DNA from 4 places in the Ruegeria sp. AWH4_226 genome. Region 3 is predicted to be linked to each of the others. Evidence: riboswitches for the same ligand, from Rfam matches in the RefSeq annotation. Region 3 holds a riboswitch; each other region holds the start of a gene.
The links. A riboswitch is a leader RNA that binds a small molecule or an ion and turns the genes downstream of it on or off. The one in region 3 is predicted to bind cobalamin.

Region 1 (2,195 bases), on a different contig from region 3:
AATGCAAAAGCCATGTCGGTCATGTTCATGTCATGCACCACAAGGCGCTCGGGTTTGGTGTCGAAAACCAGCGGTTCGCCGCAATTGTCAATGGTCACTTCGTGCGCGGACGCGCCACCTGCGATCAGCATGGCCAGCGCCACAGACCAAAATTTTCTCATGAGAAGCACTCCCTTTTTTAGGTTGAAACAGTTGTTTTTCTTATATCCAGCGCCGGGATTACGCGGCCTTCGTGATGAAAGCACAGGTAATCGACACCAAACGTGTCGCGCACGTGCTCGGGCGTCAGCACCTTGGCCACGGGGCCAAAACTGGTGATCCGGGTAGATTTCATCAGCGCGACATGAGTGGCAAATTCGGGGATCATAACCAGATCGTGCACGATCATCACCACCGTGATGCCAAGGTCGGCGACCAATGACAGCATCCTGCCCTTGGCGTCAGGATCAAGATGATTTGTCGGCTCGTCCAGAAACAGTAACGAGGGATTTTGCGCCAGGGCACGGGCGATATGGGCGCGCTGACGCTCACCGCCGGACAGGACCGCCATCTTTTTTTCTGCCAGACCATCCAGTCCGGTCAGGTTAATGATCCGGTCCAGATCCTTGGCGTGCTCCTCGGTAGATCGGTCCGAAAGGATCGGAATCTGACCCAATGCAACATAGTCCCGCAAACCAAGCCGGCCATCCGGCAATTCCTGCTGACTGACCACGGCCATCATTCTGGCCCTTTCCGCAGCGGACATCTGTTTCAGGCTTTGGCCTTTGATCCAAACATCGCCCAAAACAAGCTCTGCCGCCCCGCACAGCAGGTTCAGCAGTGTCGTCTTTCCCGCGCCGTTCGGTCCGGCGATGGCGAGGATGGCCCCCTCTTCCAGCTCAAATGATGCGTGCTGCAGAAGCACGTCGCCGTTGAGGGCGTAGTATTCAAGATCACGCGCAACCAAAAAAGAAGGGCAGGTCATCCGGACGTCTCCACTTCGATTCGGGGCATTCGGGATAAAGTCTTGCGAAACAATGCGCGCGGTCTTTCCGTGGCATTGGTCCAGCCGTCTGAACTGTTTTGATATTGATGTGCAAACTCTGCCAGCGCCTGAATATCCTGCTCGGTTTGAATATCACCGAACAGATATTGGGCTTTGCCATGGGCTTGAAACCCAACGGTTGTCGGTCTTTCGCACCCTGCCATGCAAGCAATAGCGCGAACCAAGAAGCCGGTCGGCAACTTGTCGGTCAGCGACTGGCTTAATGCTTCTGCAGACATACCCTCTTTGCAGCTCGAACATATCAGCAGGAAATGATCACGTGTCGCTGGCATACTGCGCTCCGCTTGATGCAAAGCGCAAAAAGAAGGTGCCAAGTGTCAGAACACGCATATGACGTGTCATCAAAGCCTCCTTCCAGGACGCCCCGCCCCGGGTTGGTTTATACTTGATGGCAGGTCTCCTGACTTGCGGGTCATCGCTTGGCCATCCTTCCCGACCTTTCGGCCAGTGGATTCTTGGCGTCGCTCACCGCTTACAGTTGCGGGGGCAGTCACGGATTTGGCGCCACGCGGCAGTCCTCACCGTATTCCCTTTTCATCCATGGGCGCATGTCCCAGGGAACCATCGTGTTTAACGAGTGCCTGACTTCGCTGCATGCGTCAATACAGGAATACGCGACCCACCATAAAATCAGGTCGCCGGTTGAGGATATTCGGAAAGCCGCGTCGGCAAACAGACTGCGGTTGGCTTGAGCTAGGGCTTACAGTCCGGGAATCGCGCAGGGCAATCTACTGCTAGCAGCAACGGGGCAGACGCTATGACGCGTCAGTCAACGCCCTCGCGCATCCACTGCTGCAGCCGGGCGATTGAGTGTTCGGACATCACCCCGCATCCGGGATCCAGCACCAGCGGGCCGGGTCGATACCCCCGGGATTTCAAGCCGCGGTGGACGCTTTCAACAAGCCTGATGTCCTCCTCGACCGTGGTTTCCCGATCCTGAACGGCCAGTTGCCGGATCACTGCGCTTTCTGAACCGCCTTCGGTGTACCACCCACGGAAAACGGTACAGTGGTCAGCATCATTGGCACGCCAGTGATATGTGTTCAGCACGTTGCCCGGGTAGCATTGAAACGAAAACATCGGCCACAGGAACCACGACTGATAGTCCCCGGCATGGGGCACCGACAAGTCGATCGGATAGGTCATCTTG
Region 2 (2,195 bases), on a different contig from region 3:
CATCCGGGCCAAACGGTACTGCCCATCCTCGTGCAGGTAAAATTGTGACGGCAGCCCTGCGGCTTCGCAGCGGTCGAAATGGGTTCGCAAATGCGCTGGCAGAGCGCCCCCTTCGATGCCGGTTACGGTCGGATCATCGGGGAAAGTGCGGCACAGCGCAGGGTGGTTCCCTCCGCAGTGGTAACACTCACGATTGTTCTCCCAAACCAGCTTCCAGTTCCCGTTCTCGATTATAGAGCTTTCGAAAGCGACCTTGGCATTGCCCAGGTCATGAGGCTCGAGATAGGCCTCTGCGATATTGGCGAATGTATCAAAGTCCGGCGCGTCCTCTGCCAGGCAAATATAGACCAGACCAGCCAGCTCGCGGCAGTGCACTGTCTTTAAACCGTGCTGCTTGGGGTCGAAATCAGCACCCATGTCCCGCGCCCACAGCAAAGAGCCGTCAAGTTCATAAGTCCACTGGTGGTAGGGGCAAACCAGCTTGGGCGCATTGCCCTTGGACGCTTTGCAGATCACCGATCCGCGATGACGGCACGTGTTATGAAACGCCCGGATTTGATTGTCTGCACCGCGCACGATGATCACGCGATAGGCACCGACGTTATAGGTGACATAGTCGCCTGCTTTGACCAATTCACATGCGGGAATGGCAAACAGCCAGTCGCGGTAATGGATTGTTTCAAGGTCGGTCTGAAAAACCTCGGGGTCGGTGTAGAATGCCTGTTCCAGGGCATATGCCGGATTTCGACGCGCCAACAGGCTTTGAATTCTGTTCACTTCTGGCTCTCCTGCCGCGCCCCGCGGCATTGCTTGGGCAGATGACAAGAGGGACCAGTCCGGAGGCGCGTGAGGATCGCGTCCGAAACCCGTGCCCCCACCGCCACCCTCAGTTTGACATATCAGCGAGGCTGGTTTCCGGACTTGGAAGGGGCTTGCGCCCGGTTTCAGCACCTTCCCGGGATCCTCCTCCCAGTGGTTGATTGCTGAGCCTGACCTTCGTTACCGTTGCGGGGGCAGTGCCGGATTTGCACCGGCTTCCCAATTCTCCGCCACCTGAGAATCAAATGGCGGCACCTCGTGGCCGTAAGTTATTTCAAGCCCAATCCGGCGCTGAAATACTTGCGACATTTTCCGCTCTGAAACAGACACGCAGGTGAACTGCTTGGTGAAAATGTCTGCCTACGGTGCGATTTGAGTACCGATGCGAAGGGTTGCAATCGAAACGCCGTTTTCAAACCCCGCGAAACTGCGCCGCAAGATGGTCGATCAACGCACGAATACGTGCGGTCAGGTGGCGGTTTTGCGGGTAGGCCGCATAAAGGCCCAGCGATAAAGCCTCTTGCTCTTCGAACAGAAGTTGCAGTTTTCCTGTGTCCAAAAAGGACTGCGCCGTATAAAGCGGAATCCGCCCGATCCCCAGCCCATCCGCAGCCATATGAGCAACAGCACGCGGTGAGTTTGCGCGGAAATTGCCCGAAACCGGGACAGAGTATTCTCGGCCTTTTGCTTTGAACGCCCAATGGTCAGAAAAGCTACCGGTGGTCTGAAGCAGGCAATTATGGGTTGCCAAAGCGGCCGGTTCTTTAGGTGTTCCGTGCACTGCCAGGTATTCGGGTGATACGCAGCATACAATCCGCATGTCCGTCAGCTTGCGTGCCACAAGGTTCGAATCCCTCAAAACGCCGAACCGAATGGCCAGATCGAAGCCTTCCTCAACCATCGAAACATGATGATCTGACAGGTGCAGTTCAATCGAGACCTTTGGATGCTCGGTCTGGAAAGGTTTCAGCAGATGGATCAATTCAGCCGAACCAAAGCCAGTCGGCGCAGTGACCCGTATGCGCCCTGCCAATTCTGTCTGGCGTTGCTGGACAAGGCTCTCCAGTTCATCAAACTGCTCTAGCAGAGGCAGGCAGCGTTCGTAGTAAGATCGCCCAGTGTCGGTCAGGGTGACGCTTCGCGTGGTTCGGTTGAAAAGCTGGGCATTCAATCGATCTTCCAACTGACCAACATATTTGCTGGTCAATTTAGTGCTTATACCGATCTGTTTTGCGGCTTCGGTGAAAGACGAATGTGCTGCCACCGCCGCAAAGGCTCGCATGCCCTGAATCGTATCCATTATCTACACCACGTTCATAGTAATTCACCAAATTGATATATTATCGCCCAAGTGAAAGCAAACTATGTCTGGGGCA
Region 3 (2,195 bases):
TGTCGTCGGTTGTCGCTACGCATTCAGTCCCATGATCGGTCGTGGTAACCGAAAGGTAACCATCAAGCACGAACCCCGCTATATGTCCCGGATCTAGACTGTAATTGACGATAGAACGAACCTAGTTACGCGCAACAAGAACCTGTCGCGTCTCGGAATTCGCCTTGGGAGGCGCGGTGCGCGCGGACCTGAAAATAGGCGTGTCATGGCGAGCCGATCCCGGAGGCAATGCTGTTTCAGATTATTGAAGAACAAAGATGTTTCGCGTGAGCTGTTTCCACTTCATCGCCTACCACCTGCTTCAGCTCAGTCTCACGTAGAAACTTAAAAATTTTTTCGTCTGATGGTTGCTTCTTCGCCCTGCCAAATCCCCGTCTCGCACTCGGTGTATTTGCAAAGTTTTCGAGGGCTAGGGCTCATGTGTCCTTCCTGCCTGAGTATGGACTCTTTTCCAGACTTAGAGTCAAAACACGTATTGAAACTGAGCTAACAACCGACCAGCAAATATGAAATCTCAGATGGAAGTTCTCGATCAAGGATCAGCCTGACGCATGTGCCTACCTAACCTCACGCTTTGCAGAACCTGCCGCGACGCGGATTCCACCCTTTATGATCAATTAGCCGCAACGCTGGAGGCATCGGGGGTGCAAGCCGAGTTGCAGCAAGTGGATTGCATGTCCGGTTGTCACCGACCACAGACGTTGGCGGTGCGACAAAGCGGCAAGACCGCCTATCTTTTCGGTGAGGTTACGGTTGTCGATCTTCCGGACATAATGATCTTCATGCGGATGTATGAGGACAGTACTGACGGCGACTTCGCTGACGCCAGGAAGCTAGGTAAGCTACGTTTCAAGGCGATTGCACGTATACCGGCACAAAAAAGATAGCCAACATGCAACTTGCCGACCAAAGCTCCGGTGTCGAGTTTTCAGCTTACAGTTTGTGTTTTTCGACTTAGCCTTCTGCACTGAACGGCTAAAATCTAAACCAAGCCTGCCATTACCTAAGATTGACCGCTGCAGAATACTATGATGTCGCTTTCGTACTTGACGGAACAAAGCACTATGGAACAATAAAGGCTTCTACGGTGTCCAAAGGTGCCTACGCACTGGGACTGAAACGGGAATGAGGACGGTGCACCAAACTACCGCACTGAAGCCTTGACCGCCCCCGCGACTGTGAGCGGCGAGCGGCCTTCCAATACCACTGGCGTAATGGCGCTGGGAAGGGGGAAGTCTGCTGTGACCTGCGAGTCAGGAGACCGGCCGTAGGATGGACACAACATATGCCGTCGGGTGTGACGGCGAGGAGGATTAAAATGACGACAAAAACGATCAAGGCATCCGCCGCTGGCGCATCCTTTCTGCCTGCAGTATTCGCCGTGGTTCTGGGTCTAGGGATCATTACCGTGACTGGCCATGTTCAGGCTTCTGGCCTGCATGACGCGGCTCATGATGTGCGCCACGCAACTGGCTTCCCCTGCCACTAAAACAATGTTCAGTCGTATTCTGACCAGCGGCTTGTTCGCTGGTGCAGCAGCGGGGCTGATTGCCGCCCTTCTGCAGTTGTATTTCGTGCAGCCAGTGCTACTTCACGCCGAGCTCTATGAGGGCGGCGACCTGGTGCATTTTGGCGCTGATCCCGTAACTGCGCATCCCGACCTGCCCGGCATGTTCGCCGAGCCGATGCGCGATGGTCTCAGCATTATCTTCACCATGCTTACCTACACCGGCTATGCGCTAGTCCTGGCGGCGCTGATGTCAGTAGCCGAACGTCAGGGGCATGAGATCAACGGCCGCACCGGCCTGCTTTGGGGTCTTGCGGGCTTTGTCGCCTTCCACTTTGCTCCTGGCTTGTCACTGGCTCCAGAAGTTCCCGGCGTAGCGGCAGCAGATGTGGGAGTGCGTCAGATCTGGTGGACGGTCACCGTTGCCGCAGCCGGCGTAGCCATGTGGCTGATTGCCTTTGGAGGTAACCTGGTAAGCTACCTGATTGCGGCCGTGCTGCTAATGGTACCGCATATTATCGGGGCCCCTGAGCCTGAGAGTTTCTCTGGGCCGGTTCCGACCGAGATCGGGGCGCTTTTTGCTGCCCGGGCCTTCGGCATCGGCATGGCCGCCTGGGCACTCTTAGGCAGTTTCACCGGCCACTTCTGGCAGACAGAAGGCAAGCGCGCAGGCGCTGCAGTCTGATCG
Region 4 (2,195 bases), on a different contig from region 3:
CCCGCCGCCGCGTTTGGACAGCTGAAGGGCCGAATTGATGCCGCGACCAATGCTTTCCATGTTGTCTTCCAACCGCAGCAGGAAGCACGAGATCAACTCCCCGCGTGAGGCTTTGCCCGCATTCAGAAAAGTTGGGGTCGCGGGCTGGAACCGGCCATCCAGAATCTCTTCCATGAAGGACATGGCCAGCGCCTCATCCCCTCGGGCCAGTGCCAGTGCGGTCATCACAACACGGTCTTCGTAACGCTCCAGAAAGCGCTGCCCGTCACGGGTTTTTAGCGTGTATGACGTGTAATACTTGAACGCGCCTAGGAAGGTCGGAAAGCGGAACTTTTTAGCGTAAGCCGCATCCCAGATTTTGCGCATAAAATTCTTGGAATACTGATCCAGAACGGCTTCTTCATAATAGCCCTCGGAAACCAGATACCCCAGCTTTTCATCCAGCGAGTGGAAGAACACGGTGTTCTGATTCACATGCTGCAGGAAATACTGCCGCGCGGCCATGCGGTCCGCGTCGAACCGGATCTTCCCCTCGCCATCATAGAGGTTAAGCATCGCGTTCAGCGCGTGATAGTCCTGCTCGTTTAGGCTGCTGTCGAGCATAGGTGTCTCCCTAGTTTCTCAAGGCCTGCGCGCACGCGGGCGATATCGGTTTCGGTGCCGGCCAGCTCAAAGGAATACAGCAGTGGCACGTTGCATTTTTGGGCAATGATGCGACCGGCAAGGGCATAGGTCGCACCGAAATTTCGGTTCCCGGCGCCGATAACCCCAGCGATCCCGGCGCGCCTGTCCGGATCGTTCAGGAACCCAATGACCTGTTTCGGCACAGCGCCGCGCCCTTGGCCATCTGCGTAGGTCGGGCAGATCAGAACATACGGGTGCGAGGGGCGTGGCATCTGGTCTATCTGCATCGGAATGCGCAAAGCAGGCAGGCCCAGTCGCGTAACAAAGCGATGGGTATTTCCCGATTTCGATGAAAAATAGACCAGCGCCGGGCTCGGCGCCGCCACGGATCAGACCAGCTGAGCGATCATGTCAGGCCGAAACCCGGACCAGTGATCGCTTCCGGCGACAACAACAGGAGCTTGACGATATCCCAGCTCAGTCACGTGGGTCATGGCGCTGTCATCCTGCGTCAGGTCAACCACGTCATAGGTGATACCTTTTGCATCCAGCGCGCGGGTGGTGGCGGTACATTGCACGCATGCGGGTTTGGAATACACGGTAATGCTCATCTGTCCTCTGTCCTTTTCGTCAAAAGCCGAGGACGCCATCGCGCAGACCTTCCCTGCGCACGCCCCCGAACCCTCCGTTCGTGGTTATCGTTCTTGCTTGCGGCAGGTCTCCTGGCTCGCGGATCAACGTTCAGGCTGGCCTTCCCAAAAACACTGTTTCAGTGGCGTGTTCAGCCGAACTTTCCGCTTACAGTTGCGGGGGCAGCGCCGGAATTTCACCGGTTTCCCTCTTAGTTTTCGATCGGAATCGAAATCACCGAAGCAACTTCATATTGGGTTTGGAAGTAAGTCGTTGTCAATATGTAGTATGCGCTTCGTGTTAATTTCTTCGTTGGGGTTGCACTATCAAACACGGCGCCGCCTCGCATCTCCCACCGTCCAGAGAGCCATCTTTAAAAACCATTCACACGCTGGACAAGCCAGAAAATCGACACACACCCGATAGCATAGCCAGTGATCGACCTTGCAATTGTCTCGGACCCTAATGGAAACGGTCGTATCACATGGCGCCATAGGAATAGCCCAAGTGAAAGACCCGCGACGAAAACAAGCTGCCCCGCTTCGACCCCCACATTAAAGGCCAAAAGAGCGGTTGGAATATCCTCGGGGGGCAGGCCAATCTCGGACAGGGCACCGGCAAAGCCAAGCCCGTGCAAAAGGCCGAAACAAAAGCAGACAATCCAGGGAAATTGCTCGGACAACCTGACTTTACCGTCTTTGTGTTTGAGGATTTCCAGCGCCATAAACACGATTGAAAGGGCGATCACGGCCTCGACCGGGGCCGACGGAACGTGCAACACACCAAGTGTGGCCAGCGCCAGCGTGATCGAATGCGCCACGGTAAAAGCTGTCACAGCCCCGATTAAGCTCCATGGATCACGCACCAGAACAAACAGGGCGAAAACGAACAAAAGGTGGTCCAAACCTTCCAGGATATGCTCGAAGCCGAGCCAGAAGTAA

Region 1: another riboswitch for cobalamin. It lies ahead of ACXAET_RS11550 (DUF1636 family protein); the one in region 3 lies ahead of ACXAET_RS21950 (CbtB domain-containing protein).
Region 2: another riboswitch for cobalamin. It lies ahead of ACXAET_RS16360 (aromatic ring-hydroxylating oxygenase subunit alpha); the one in region 3 lies ahead of ACXAET_RS21950 (CbtB domain-containing protein).
Region 4: another riboswitch for cobalamin. It lies ahead of nrdH (glutaredoxin-like protein NrdH); the one in region 3 lies ahead of ACXAET_RS21950 (CbtB domain-containing protein).

Annotation. Positions count from the first base shown of each region.
Region 1 covers NZ_JBSWUU010000001.1:2,336,562-2,338,756, reverse strand. The annotation lists gene ACXAET_RS11560 (ABC transporter substrate-binding protein) at 1-161, opposite strand, end outside; gene ACXAET_RS11555 (ABC transporter ATP-binding protein) at 179-964, opposite strand; gene ACXAET_RS11550 (DUF1636 family protein) at 961-1,317, opposite strand; cobalamin riboswitch at 1,419-1,626, opposite strand; gene ACXAET_RS11545 (aromatic ring-hydroxylating oxygenase subunit alpha) at 1,811-2,195, opposite strand, start outside.
Region 2 covers NZ_JBSWUU010000002.1:198,438-200,632, forward strand. The annotation lists gene ACXAET_RS16360 (aromatic ring-hydroxylating oxygenase subunit alpha) at 1-807, opposite strand, end outside; cobalamin riboswitch at 890-1,093, opposite strand; gene ACXAET_RS16365 (LysR family transcriptional regulator) at 1,232-2,119, opposite strand.
Region 3 covers NZ_JBSWUU010000005.1:68,343-70,537, forward strand. The annotation lists gene ACXAET_RS21945 (DUF1636 family protein) at 552-887, shown strand; cobalamin riboswitch at 1,069-1,284, shown strand; gene ACXAET_RS21950 (CbtB domain-containing protein) at 1,319-1,489, shown strand; gene ACXAET_RS21955 (CbtA family protein) at 1,494-2,192, shown strand.
Region 4 covers NZ_JBSWUU010000003.1:365,910-368,104, reverse strand. The annotation lists gene nrdE (class 1b ribonucleoside-diphosphate reductase subunit alpha) at 1-603, opposite strand, end outside; gene nrdI (class Ib ribonucleoside-diphosphate reductase assembly flavoprotein NrdI) at 585-989, opposite strand; gene nrdH (glutaredoxin-like protein NrdH) at 1,014-1,235, opposite strand; cobalamin riboswitch at 1,319-1,511, opposite strand; gene ACXAET_RS20175 (HupE/UreJ family protein) at 1,628-2,195, opposite strand, start outside.